DNA from 3 places in the Verminephrobacter eiseniae EF01-2 genome. Region 3 is predicted to be linked to each of the others. Evidence: predicted binding sites of a transcription regulator. Region 3 holds the regulator's gene; each other region holds the start of a gene.

The links. The regulator FNR, encoded in region 3, switches genes on or off when oxygen is low (the NO sensors DNR and NnrR bind a similar motif). The targets are predictions, from matches to a motif close to TTGATNNNNATCAA.
Region 1: the regulator FNR is predicted to act here: its motif matches at 1,932-1,945, upstream of VEIS_RS23440 (oxygen-binding di-iron domain-containing protein).
Region 2: the regulator FNR is predicted to act here: its motif matches at 1,751-1,764, upstream of VEIS_RS14265 (bacteriohemerythrin).

The regions. Positions count from the first base shown of each region.
Region 1 covers NC_008786.1:5,346,744-5,350,013, reverse strand. The annotation lists gene ccsB (c-type cytochrome biogenesis protein CcsB) at 1-920, shown strand, start outside; gene VEIS_RS23440 (oxygen-binding di-iron domain-containing protein) at 1,026-1,859, opposite strand; gene VEIS_RS23435 (lipoprotein) at 1,990-2,208, opposite strand; gene VEIS_RS23430 (efflux RND transporter permease subunit) at 2,221-3,270, opposite strand, start outside.
Region 2 covers NC_008786.1:3,276,928-3,280,197, forward strand. The annotation lists gene VEIS_RS14260 (Rieske 2Fe-2S domain-containing protein) at 1-1,143, opposite strand, end outside; gene VEIS_RS14265 (bacteriohemerythrin) at 1,200-1,706, opposite strand; gene VEIS_RS14270 (IclR family transcriptional regulator) at 2,125-2,856, opposite strand; gene VEIS_RS14275 (tripartite tricarboxylate transporter substrate binding protein) at 3,184-3,270, shown strand, end outside.
Region 3 covers NC_008786.1:1,285,758-1,289,027, reverse strand. The annotation lists gene ccoG (cytochrome c oxidase accessory protein CcoG) at 1-506, shown strand, start outside; gene VEIS_RS05715 (FixH family protein) at 545-823, shown strand; gene VEIS_RS05710 (hypothetical protein) at 874-1,164, shown strand; gene fnr (fumarate/nitrate reduction transcriptional regulator Fnr) at 1,213-1,935, opposite strand; gene hemN (oxygen-independent coproporphyrinogen III oxidase) at 2,120-3,270, shown strand, end outside.

The DNA of each region.
Region 1 (3,270 bases), 1.5 Mb from region 3:
GGACCCTGGGCCTGATCGGCTCGCGCATCGCCTGGCTGGCGCTGGCCATGGGCCAGATCGGCAGCCTGGTGCGCTGGTACGAGGGCTACCTGATAGGCGCGGACGTCGGCCATATCCCGGTCAGCAACCTGTATGAAGTGTTCGTGCTGTTTTGCTGGATGACCACCGTCTTTTACCTGTACTACGAGCAGCACTACCGCACCCGCGCGCTGGGCGGCTTCGTGATGCTGGTGGTCAGCGCTGCGGTCGGCTTTCTGCTCTGGTACACCGTGGTGCGCGAGGCGCACGAGATACAGCCGCTGGTGCCGGCCCTGCAAAGCTGGTGGATGAAGCTGCATGTGCCGGCCAATTTCATCGGCTACGGCATGTTCGCGCTGTCGGCGATGGTCGCGTTTGCCTATCTGATCAAGCTGCATGCGCGCCCGGCCCGCTGGTACCGGTTGGCGCCGCTGTGGCTGCTGGGCGTGGTGCTGTGCTTCGAGCCGATGGTCTTTCGCCCGGGCGCAGGGGCGGGCGGGGCCAGCTACTGGATGGTCTACTTCGGCATCTCGGCGTTCATCGTCGCCGGCATCCTGCTGGGGCGCCGGCGCATTGCCGAGCGCTTGCCCGCCTTCGAGATCCTCGACGACGTGATGTACAAGGCCATTGCGGTGGGCTTTGCGTTCTTTACCATCGCCACCGTGCTGGGCGCCCTGTGGGCCGCCGAAGCCTGGGGCGGCTACTGGAGTTGGGACCCGAAGGAAACCTGGGCACTGATCGTCTGGCTGAACTACGCGGCCTGGCTGCACATGCGCCTGATGAAGGGCCTGCGCGGCACCCTGTCGGCCTGGTGGGCCTTGGCCGGCCTGGCGATCACCAGCTTTGCCTTTTTGGGTGTGAACATGTTCCTCAGCGGGTTGCATAGCTACGGCACGCTGTGAAACCGCCAGTGTTGTCGCGTCATCGGTCGGATGTCGTAGGTTGCGCGCAGCCGTCGGAGCGCGGACCGACAGATGATCGGTGACGCGACACCAGGCCCGGGGGTTTCAGACGCCGTTGGCCACGGCCCGCAGCGCCGGGCGCATCTGCCGGCTGATGGGGTCGATGCGGGCGCTGGGGATTTGGTAGACCTGCTCGTCGAACAGGTCGATGCCGCACATCAGGCTTTCCACCCAGGCAAAAAAGTCGTCGATCGCCTCTTGGCCCTGGATCGGGGCGCCATGCTGCGGCACCAGCATGTCGATGTCCAGTTGCCGCGCCATGCGCGCCCACAGGCGCAGGATTTTGTTGGCGACCATGTAGCGGCGGTGAAAACCTTCCATCTGCGGGATATGCGCTTTCAGGTCGGTCACGGGCTGGCCCGCTTGCGCGCCCGTGACCATGGACACCCCCAGGTCGCCGGTGAACAGGATGCGGCTGACCGGGTCGTAGAAGTGGAAATTGCCTTCCGAATGCAGGAAATGCGCGGGCAGCAAGAGCAGATCGTTGCGCCCCAGGGGCAAGCGCCCGCCACTGTCGGGCACGCCGATCACGCGGTTGTCGGACTTGCCCACCTTGGTGAAGTGCGGCGCAAAGCGTTCCCACACGCGCGAGATCACCAGCGGGGCGGCGGTGCTGCTCATCCACCGGTCGAGCGAGCCGATGATGTCCGGGTCGGCATGTGAAGCGATCAGGTAGGACAACTGGCGGGGCGGGAAATGCCGGCTCACCGCCATGAACAACTCGTTGAAGGCCAGGTTGCCGCCCGGATCGATCAGTGCTCCCGCGTCCTCGTCAATGATCAGGAATTGGTTGGCTTGCACGGCATGGCCGTTTTCCTCGATCAGGTCGCTGAACATCAGGCAACAGTGATTCCTGTCGCGGTAGAGTTCCAAGGTCATGGGGGCCTATGTCGTTCGTGTAAGTAAAGTTCAAAGTGTGAACCAACTGTACGGTGCCGTTGTGGCGAACGTTTGATGTGAATCAAACATCTCGGCATGGCCTGTGCTTGATGGGCCGTTTGTGCCTCGGTCAGCGGGGGGTGGACGCTGCCGATGCGGGTATGGCGGGTGCGGCGGGCGTAGTGGGCGCAGCCGAAGGCGGTGTGGTCTGCTGGCGGGCGGGCAGGTACAACGGGCCGCGTTGGCCGCAGCCGATCAGCAGCGCCGCACTGGCGCCGGCCAGGGTGGCCAGGAGCAACGCGCTGGCGGCACGGGCGGCCATCGTGGTGCGGGTGGAGGTTTTCGACATGCGCGGCAATGCTCACTGTGCGGGTGGCGCCGTGGCGCCGTGTTGCAGCCCGGGCCGGCGGCGCAGCCTGCGCGCCAGCCATTGGCCGAGGTCATCGACGGCGGTGAACACCGCCGGAATCACCAGCAGGCTCAGCAGCGTGGAGGTGATCAGCCCGCCGATCACCGCCACCGCCATCGGTGAGCGAAAACTGGGGTCGGCAACGCCCAGGCCCAGGGCAATCGGCAGCATGCCTGCGCCCATGGCCAGCGTGGTCATGATGATCGGGCGTGCCCGCTTGTGGCAGGCGTCGATCAGCGCCTGCTCGCGCGCCATGCCATGCGCGCGCCGCGCCAGGATGGCGTACTCGACCAGCAAGATCGAGTTCTTCGTGGCGATGCCCATCAGCATGACCAGGCCGATCAGCGACGGCATGGAAAAACTCTTGTGCGCGATCAGCAGCCCGACGAACGCGCCGCCCAGCGACAACGGCAGCGCCGCCAGGATGGTGACCGGGTGCAGGAAGTCCTTGAACAGCAGCACCAGCACGATGTAGATGCACAGCACGCCGGTCAGCATCGCCAGGCCGAAGCTGGCGAACAGCTCGCCCATGACCTCGGCGTCGCCGATCTCGACCTGGTGCACGCCGGGCGGCAGGTTTCTGATCGCGGGCAGGGCCTGCACGGCTTTGCTGACATCGCCCAGCGGCTGGCCGGACAGCTCGATCTCGAAGTTCACGTTGCGCGCGCGGTCATAGCGATCGAGCACGGCCGGGCCGCCGCTGAACTCCAGCGTCGCCACCTGGCCCAGCATCACCGGGCCTTTGCTGCCGGGCACGGCCAGGCGTTCGAGCAGCGCCAGGTCGCCGCGCGCGCCGTCTTGCAGCTTGACGACGATCGGAACTTGGCGCGAGGCCAGGTTGAGTTTGGGCAGCGCCATGTCGTAGTCGCCCATGGTGGCGATGCGCAGCGTCTCGGCGATGGCGCTGCTGGTCACGCCCAGGTCGGCGGCGCGCGCAAAATCCGGGCGCACGGCGATCTCGGGCCGCACCAGGCTGGCCGTGGAGGCAATGCTGCCCAGGCC
Region 2 (3,270 bases), 2.0 Mb from region 3:
CGCGCGCGCCGCATCGATCATCTGGCGGCGAAACTCGACGATCGCCAAGTCGCTCGCGCCCAGGCGCTCGCGGCTGCGGTCGGCGATCGGGCCCATCGTCAGCCACATCGCAACGTCCTGGTTCGGAAAACCGCTGATGCCGGTGAAGTTGCCCGCCTTCATCGCCTGGCGGTCCTGCCAGAAGCGGTTGTCCTCGTTGCGCAGCGGGCGGTAGCGATCGTCGAGATCGACGCCCACACTCTGGTGCAAATACTGGCGCCAGGTGTGCGTCTCGGGCGTCTGCGCCGGGTGGCCCCAGGCGATGAAATAAAAGGCGGTGTTCGTGTCGTCGACAGGCACGTTCACATTGGCGACGTTGTAGAGGTTGTTCGGCGGGATCAGCACCGTCGCGGGCGCGACGAACACCGTCGAGCGCACGTAGTCGAAGCGGGCGGCGTCGCGGATCGGACGGCGCAGCGCGGCATAGCGAAAGCCATAGCTTGCGCGCTCGACCTGCAGCCGGGGCGCCTTGTCGGTGGAAGGCCGCAGCCAAGCCTTGCCGGTGGCCATGGCGCCGCCGACGGGCGCCGGAACCATGTCCGACGAATGCAGGCTGGAACTGTGCGCCGAATCGATCGCGCCTTCGAGCACCTGGGCCCAGTTGCAGGGCAGCAGCACCTTGGCGATGCTCACGCGCACCTGGTCCGACGGCGCCCACGCGGGCGCGCGAAACTCGGGGGCGCTGCCCTGCGCGCCGAACCAGCCCCAGACCATGCCGCCCCATTCCCGGCTCGGGTAGGCGCGGTGTTTGGTCTTTGCCGCCAGGCCGCTGGCCGCCGGCTCCGAAGCCATTTCGAGCACATTGCCGTCTACATCCATCTTCCAGCCGTGGTACAGGCAGCGCAATCCGCCTTCCTCATTGCGGCCGAGCACCAGTGACGGGCCGCGGTGCGGGCAGGCCTCGGCCAGCACGCCGACGCGGCCGTCGCTGTCGCGGAACACGACCAAATCCTCGCCCAGGACACGCGCCTTCACCGGGGCGCCATCGGGCTCGCCGACCTCCTCGGCGAGACACACGGGCGTCCAATGGTGGCGCATCAGCCGGCCCATGGCGGCATCGCCCTCCACGCGGCAGAGCAGTTCGTTTTCTTCCTTGGTCAGCATGGGGCAATCTCCGGTCAAAGGGGGGTCACAGGGGTACAGGGGGGGTAAGGGGGCGGTCAGCCTGCGGCAGGGGCGACGAACGGTTCGATCCGGCGCCGCAGGACGATGGGCGCGCCACCCAGGCGCTGCTTGCACAGCCAATGGGCGAGGGCGGAGTCGAGATAGTCCGCGTGGCCGGGAAACCATTGCAGCAGCGCATCCGCAAGAGGGCGCGCGGCGCCGAAGTCGGCGCGCGCGACGCGGCGCTGCACGCCCTCGATCGAGCGCATCACGGCCGCATGCTCGTCGATGTGACAGGCCCGCGCCGGGAAGGCCGATGCGGCCATCCACTGGTCTTCGGCGCCGAAATGCGCGCGCGCATTCAGCGCCAGCGCATCCAGCGCCGCAGCGACGGCATGCTCGGGCGCTTGCGCCAGCGCATGCACCAAGGCGAGGAACTCCTCGTGCAACCGATCCATCGGCGCATAGCCAAGCAGCCAGCCGTCGTGGTCGAGGTGTGGGCCATCGTGGCCACGGCGTGGGCCATCGTGACCGATGGGGGAACTCGATTCGGCAGAGCGCATGACCGTGACTTGCAAGACGAAAAATGGTTAGTCGTCTAACTATATTGATGGAAACCAAACCAGTCAAACGGGCCGTCTCGGCCAGCGTGGTGCACATGGTGCGATAGCGTGGCACGGGTCCGAGCGGGCCTCTGCGCGCCAGCCAGCGTCGACCTGCCCGGGCGGGCGTTGTCCGGGTATGGCGGCCCGTGCGATCAGCGCTTGGCCAGTGCGTATATCCAATGCCCATGCGCCGCCACGCGCAGGCGCTGCCCGAGGCGGCGCGCAGACCGGGGGTGTCCGAGAGCGCCGTTTGCCGGCACTGGGCCAAGGCCCATGCCGCGCAGTGGGCCTGGTGCGACGAACGCAGCCCGATCGGGCCGGAGGTGCCGGTGGATATGCCGGTGAATGGGCCGGTGAATGGGCCGTTGGAGGCAACTCAGAAGAACTCGCCGCGCGCTTGCAAAAGAATGCCGACATACTGGTCCATGCTTTTTTCCATGCGCGACGTGGGGCCTACGAGGGACAGGGCGGTGACGCGGCCGTTGATTTTCCCGGCGATTCCGATCGCCGTGACGCCTTCTCCGCCTTCATCCCGGGCGGTGAAGGTGCCTTTTTTGATGCCTTCCTCGATCTCCTTGCGCAGTTGGCCGCGATCCTGGATCGAATGCGGCGTGGCTTGCGTCATCGGGAGCAGATCGATCAGCGTATCGCGCTCGGCCGGCGCGAGCGCACCCAGGATCGCCTTGCCGAGTGCGGTCGAATGCACGTCCAGTTCCGTGCCCGGCAAAAGCACGTAGCGCAGTGCGCGCGGGCTTTCCTGGCAGGAGAATATTTTGATTTTGTTGCCGACGAGATAGCCGCACATGGAGGTCTCGCCAGAGCGCTTGGAAAGCAGTTCGAGCGCCTCCGCAGCGAACATCTGTAGCGGATCGGTCGGCACGAAGCGCTGGACCAGTTCCCCGAGCCGGGACGTGGGATACAGCAGGCGGCCCTTCGGTGTGCGCAGCAGATAACCGGCCTCGATCAGGGTGTAGACGAGATCCGAGCAACTGCTGCCAGCAAGATCGAGCGCCTGGGCCAGGTCGGAGTTGGTCAAGGGCCTGCGCTCGCGCGCGAAGACTTCGAAAACTTGCAATGCACGCTGTGCGGCCGGGACGATCTGTGGCATGGATTGGATCGAATTTGCTTATTGGCGGGGCATTGAAACACAGTCATTTCCGCTTGAAAGCAGAACGAAATCAAACGCTTGGCAGCGCTTGGCGGTTCGCCGGAGATGGGGCTGCAGGGCGCATGCAACCTGGTGTCGCGTCACTGATCATCTGTCGGTCTGCGCTGGCCATCGAAGCGCATCGCGGCGTTGCATCGCTTGCCAATACAGCTCGGTATGGGCTGCGCGCTGCGCCTTGCGCTGCGCTCCGATGGCTGCGCGCAGCCTACGACATCTGATCCGTGACGCGACACTAGGTTTGCCCGAAGATCGAGGGCGCCGGGGGCGGTGGAACAGGCGCAGTCCGGTGTTTCAGCAGCGAAGGTTTTCCGGCGCGCTGCGGTCTGGCCGACCTGTGTCACCGCGATGTGGCTG
Region 3 (3,270 bases):
ATTACCCCCCGGGGCTGATCCGCTACTCCACACACAATGCGGTGACCCGGCACTGGAGCCGGCCGCAGATTCTGCGCCGGGTGCTGCGGCCCCGGGTCTTGATCTACGGCGCGGTGCTGCTGGCGCTGTGTGCGGCCATGCTGGCCAGCCTGGCGCTGCGCATGCCGCTGAAGGTGGACGTGCTGCACGACCGCGCAGCGCTGGCGCGCATCGTGGCCGGCGGCCGGCTGGAAAACGTCTACCGGCTGCAAATCATGAACGCGACCGAAGCAGCGCAGCGCTACCGCATCAGCGCCAGCAGTCCGGATGGTTTGCCGGGGCTGGAACTGGCCTCGGAACCCGAGGTCGACATCGCTGCCGCCCAGGCGCGCTGGGTGGCCGTGCGCTTGCAGATAGCGTATGGCTCGGCGACACCGGGCGCGCATGCGGTGGAGTTTGCCGTGCAGGCCCTGGGCGGGGAGGCCGTCCGGGTGACGGAAAAATCGGTGTTCCTGGTGCCGCGCTGAGCGGCATCTTCGAGAAATTGTTCAGGAGTTCAAGCGCCATGTCGTCAAACCCCGTCGTTGCCAGCCCCGTTGCTGCGCCCTGGTGGAAATTCGGCCATGTCTGGCTGGTGCTTGCCGGGCCTGCGATCGTGGTCGTTGCCGGCTTTGTCACGCTGTGGCTGGCGCTTTCGCGGCCCGACCCGGTGGTGGAGCCGGACTATTACCGCCTGGGCATGGAGATCAACAAGACCTTGGCCCATCCGGACAAAAGCCTGGCGCCGGCGCTCAAGGCCCGCAACCACGCGGCCACGCCGGAGCAGTCATTGCCGCCGCGCTGAAGTCCAACCCCCGGTCTGCGGCAGGCCGAACCCAAAGACAGGATTCCCCTATGTGGACGCACCGCCTGATGTGGATTGCATGGCCCGCCTTTTTGATGGCCGGGCTGCTGGAAATGCTGGTTTTCGCGCTGGTCGATCCGCAGGATCTGCACTGGTTCGGCCAACCCCTGGCGCTATCGCGGCAAGGCGTCTATACGCTGGCATTCTTTGCGTTCTGGGCGATCACGATGGCCAGCAGCGCGTTGACCACCTTGCTGGCGCTGTCGCCTTTCGAGCTCGATCGCTGCCCGGTGCCGGCCGCCGGGCGCCCGGACGGTTGCCGCAAGCCCGGCTGTTCCTGAGACGGGCGGGCGCTCTGGCGCTCGGGGTCTGCTGCCTGGGTCTGCGGCTCAGTGACAGGCCTGCTGGCTGCTGATGATGCGCCTGAGCGCATCGGCGTCGAGGATGCGCACATGGCGCTGTTTGACCTGCACGATGCCTTCTTCGACAAACTTGGAGAAAGTCCGGCTCACGGTTTCGAGCTTGAGGCCGAGGTAGCTGCCGATTTCCTCGCGCGTCATGCGCAGCACCAGCTCGAATGACGAGAACCCGCGGGCATGCAGGCGCTGCACCATGTTCAACAGGAAGACCGCGAGCCGCTCTTCCGCGCGCATGCTGCCCAGCAGCAGCATCACGCCATGCTCGCGCACGATTTCGCGGCTCATGATCTTGTGCACATGGTGCTGCAAGGGCAGGATCGCGCGCGACAGCTCTTCGATGCGATCGAACGGCATCACGCAGACCTCGGCGTCTTCCAGCGCCACCGCGTCGCAACTGTGGCGCTCGTTGACGATGCCGTCCAGGCCAATGATCTCGCCGGCCATCTGAAAGCCGGTGACCTGGTCGCGGCCATCCTCGGTGGCCACACAGGTCTTGAAAAAACCGGTGCGGATGGCGTACAGCGAGGTGAAGGATTCGCCGTTGCGAAACAGCGCCCCGCCGCGTTTGACCTTGCGGCGCACGGCCACCATTTCATCGATGCGCTGCAACTGATGCTCGCTGAGCCCGACGGGCATGCACAACTCGCGCAGATTGCAGTTGGAGCAGGCGACTTTGATGGTGAGCGGGTTCATGAGCACATGGGCCGGAATGGGAATGCCGAGCATACCGCGCCCGCCACCGGCAAGCGACCAAAAGAACCGAAAGCGCCACGCCAGCGATTGTCGGCCTTGAACCGCAGCCTCGCTTGATGCAAGTCAAGGAGCAGTCCGACGGGCTGGGGCACAGTGCAGTCCGATCGTAAGGACAACTCCCCCCATGCCCGCTGTTTCGCCTGATCTTCTGCGCCGCTTCGACGTGCCAGGGCCCCGCTACACCTCCTATCCGACGGCCGACCGTTTTGTCGAAGCCTTCGGCCAGGAGGACTATGTGCTGGCGCTCGAGCAACGCCGCTCGTGCGCGATGGCCAAGGCGCAGCCGTTGTCCTTGTATGTGCACATCCCGTTTTGCGAGTCGCTGTGCTACTACTGTGCCTGCAACAAGATCATCACCCGGCACCCGGAGCGCGCCACCGTCTATCTGCGCTACCTGGCGCGCGAGATCGCATTGCAGACCACGCACTGCGGCGTCGGTCAGGTGGTCAGTCAATTGCATCTGGGCGGCGGCACGCCCACCTTCCTGGCCGATGCCGGCCTGCGCGAACTCATGGCCATGCTCCAGCGCAGCTTTGCCTTGGCGCCGGGCGGCGAGTATTCGATCGAAGTCGATCCCCGCACCGTCGACGCCGACCGGCTGGCATGCCTGGCCGAGTTGGGCTTCAACCGGCTGAGTCTGGGTGTGCAGGATTTCGACGCCGGGGTGCAAAAGGCGGTGCACCGCGCGCAACCTGCCGAGCAGGTTTTTGCGCTGCTCCAGGCTGCGCGCGCGCAGGGCTTCGACTCGGTGAATATCGATCTGATCTATGGCCTGCCGCGCCAGACGCCCGAGTCCTTCGAGCGCACATTGGCGCAGACGGTGCAGTTGCGGCCTGAGCGCATCGCGCTGTATGCCTATGCGCACCTGCCCGAGCGCTTCAAGCCCCAGCGCCGCATCGTGTCGGCCGAGTTGCCGGCAGCAGCGGCCAAGCTGGAGATGCTCGCGCGCGCGCTCGACGCATTCATCGCCGCAGGCTATGTCTATGTCGGCATGGACCACTTCGCGCTGCCTTCAGACGCGCTGGCCGTGGCCAAGCGGCAGGGGCGGCTGCATCGCAATTTCCAGGGCTACAGCACGCAGCCGGACTGCGACCTGATCGGCCTGGGGGTTTCGGCCATTGGCCGCGTGGGCGCCAGCTACAGCCAGAACGCCAAGACGCTGGACGAGTATTACGACTTTCTGGACCAAGGGCGTCTGCCGGTGGTGCGGGGCCTGGCGCTGACGCGCGACGACCTGGTGCGGCGTGCGGCGATCATGGCCATCATGTGCCAGGG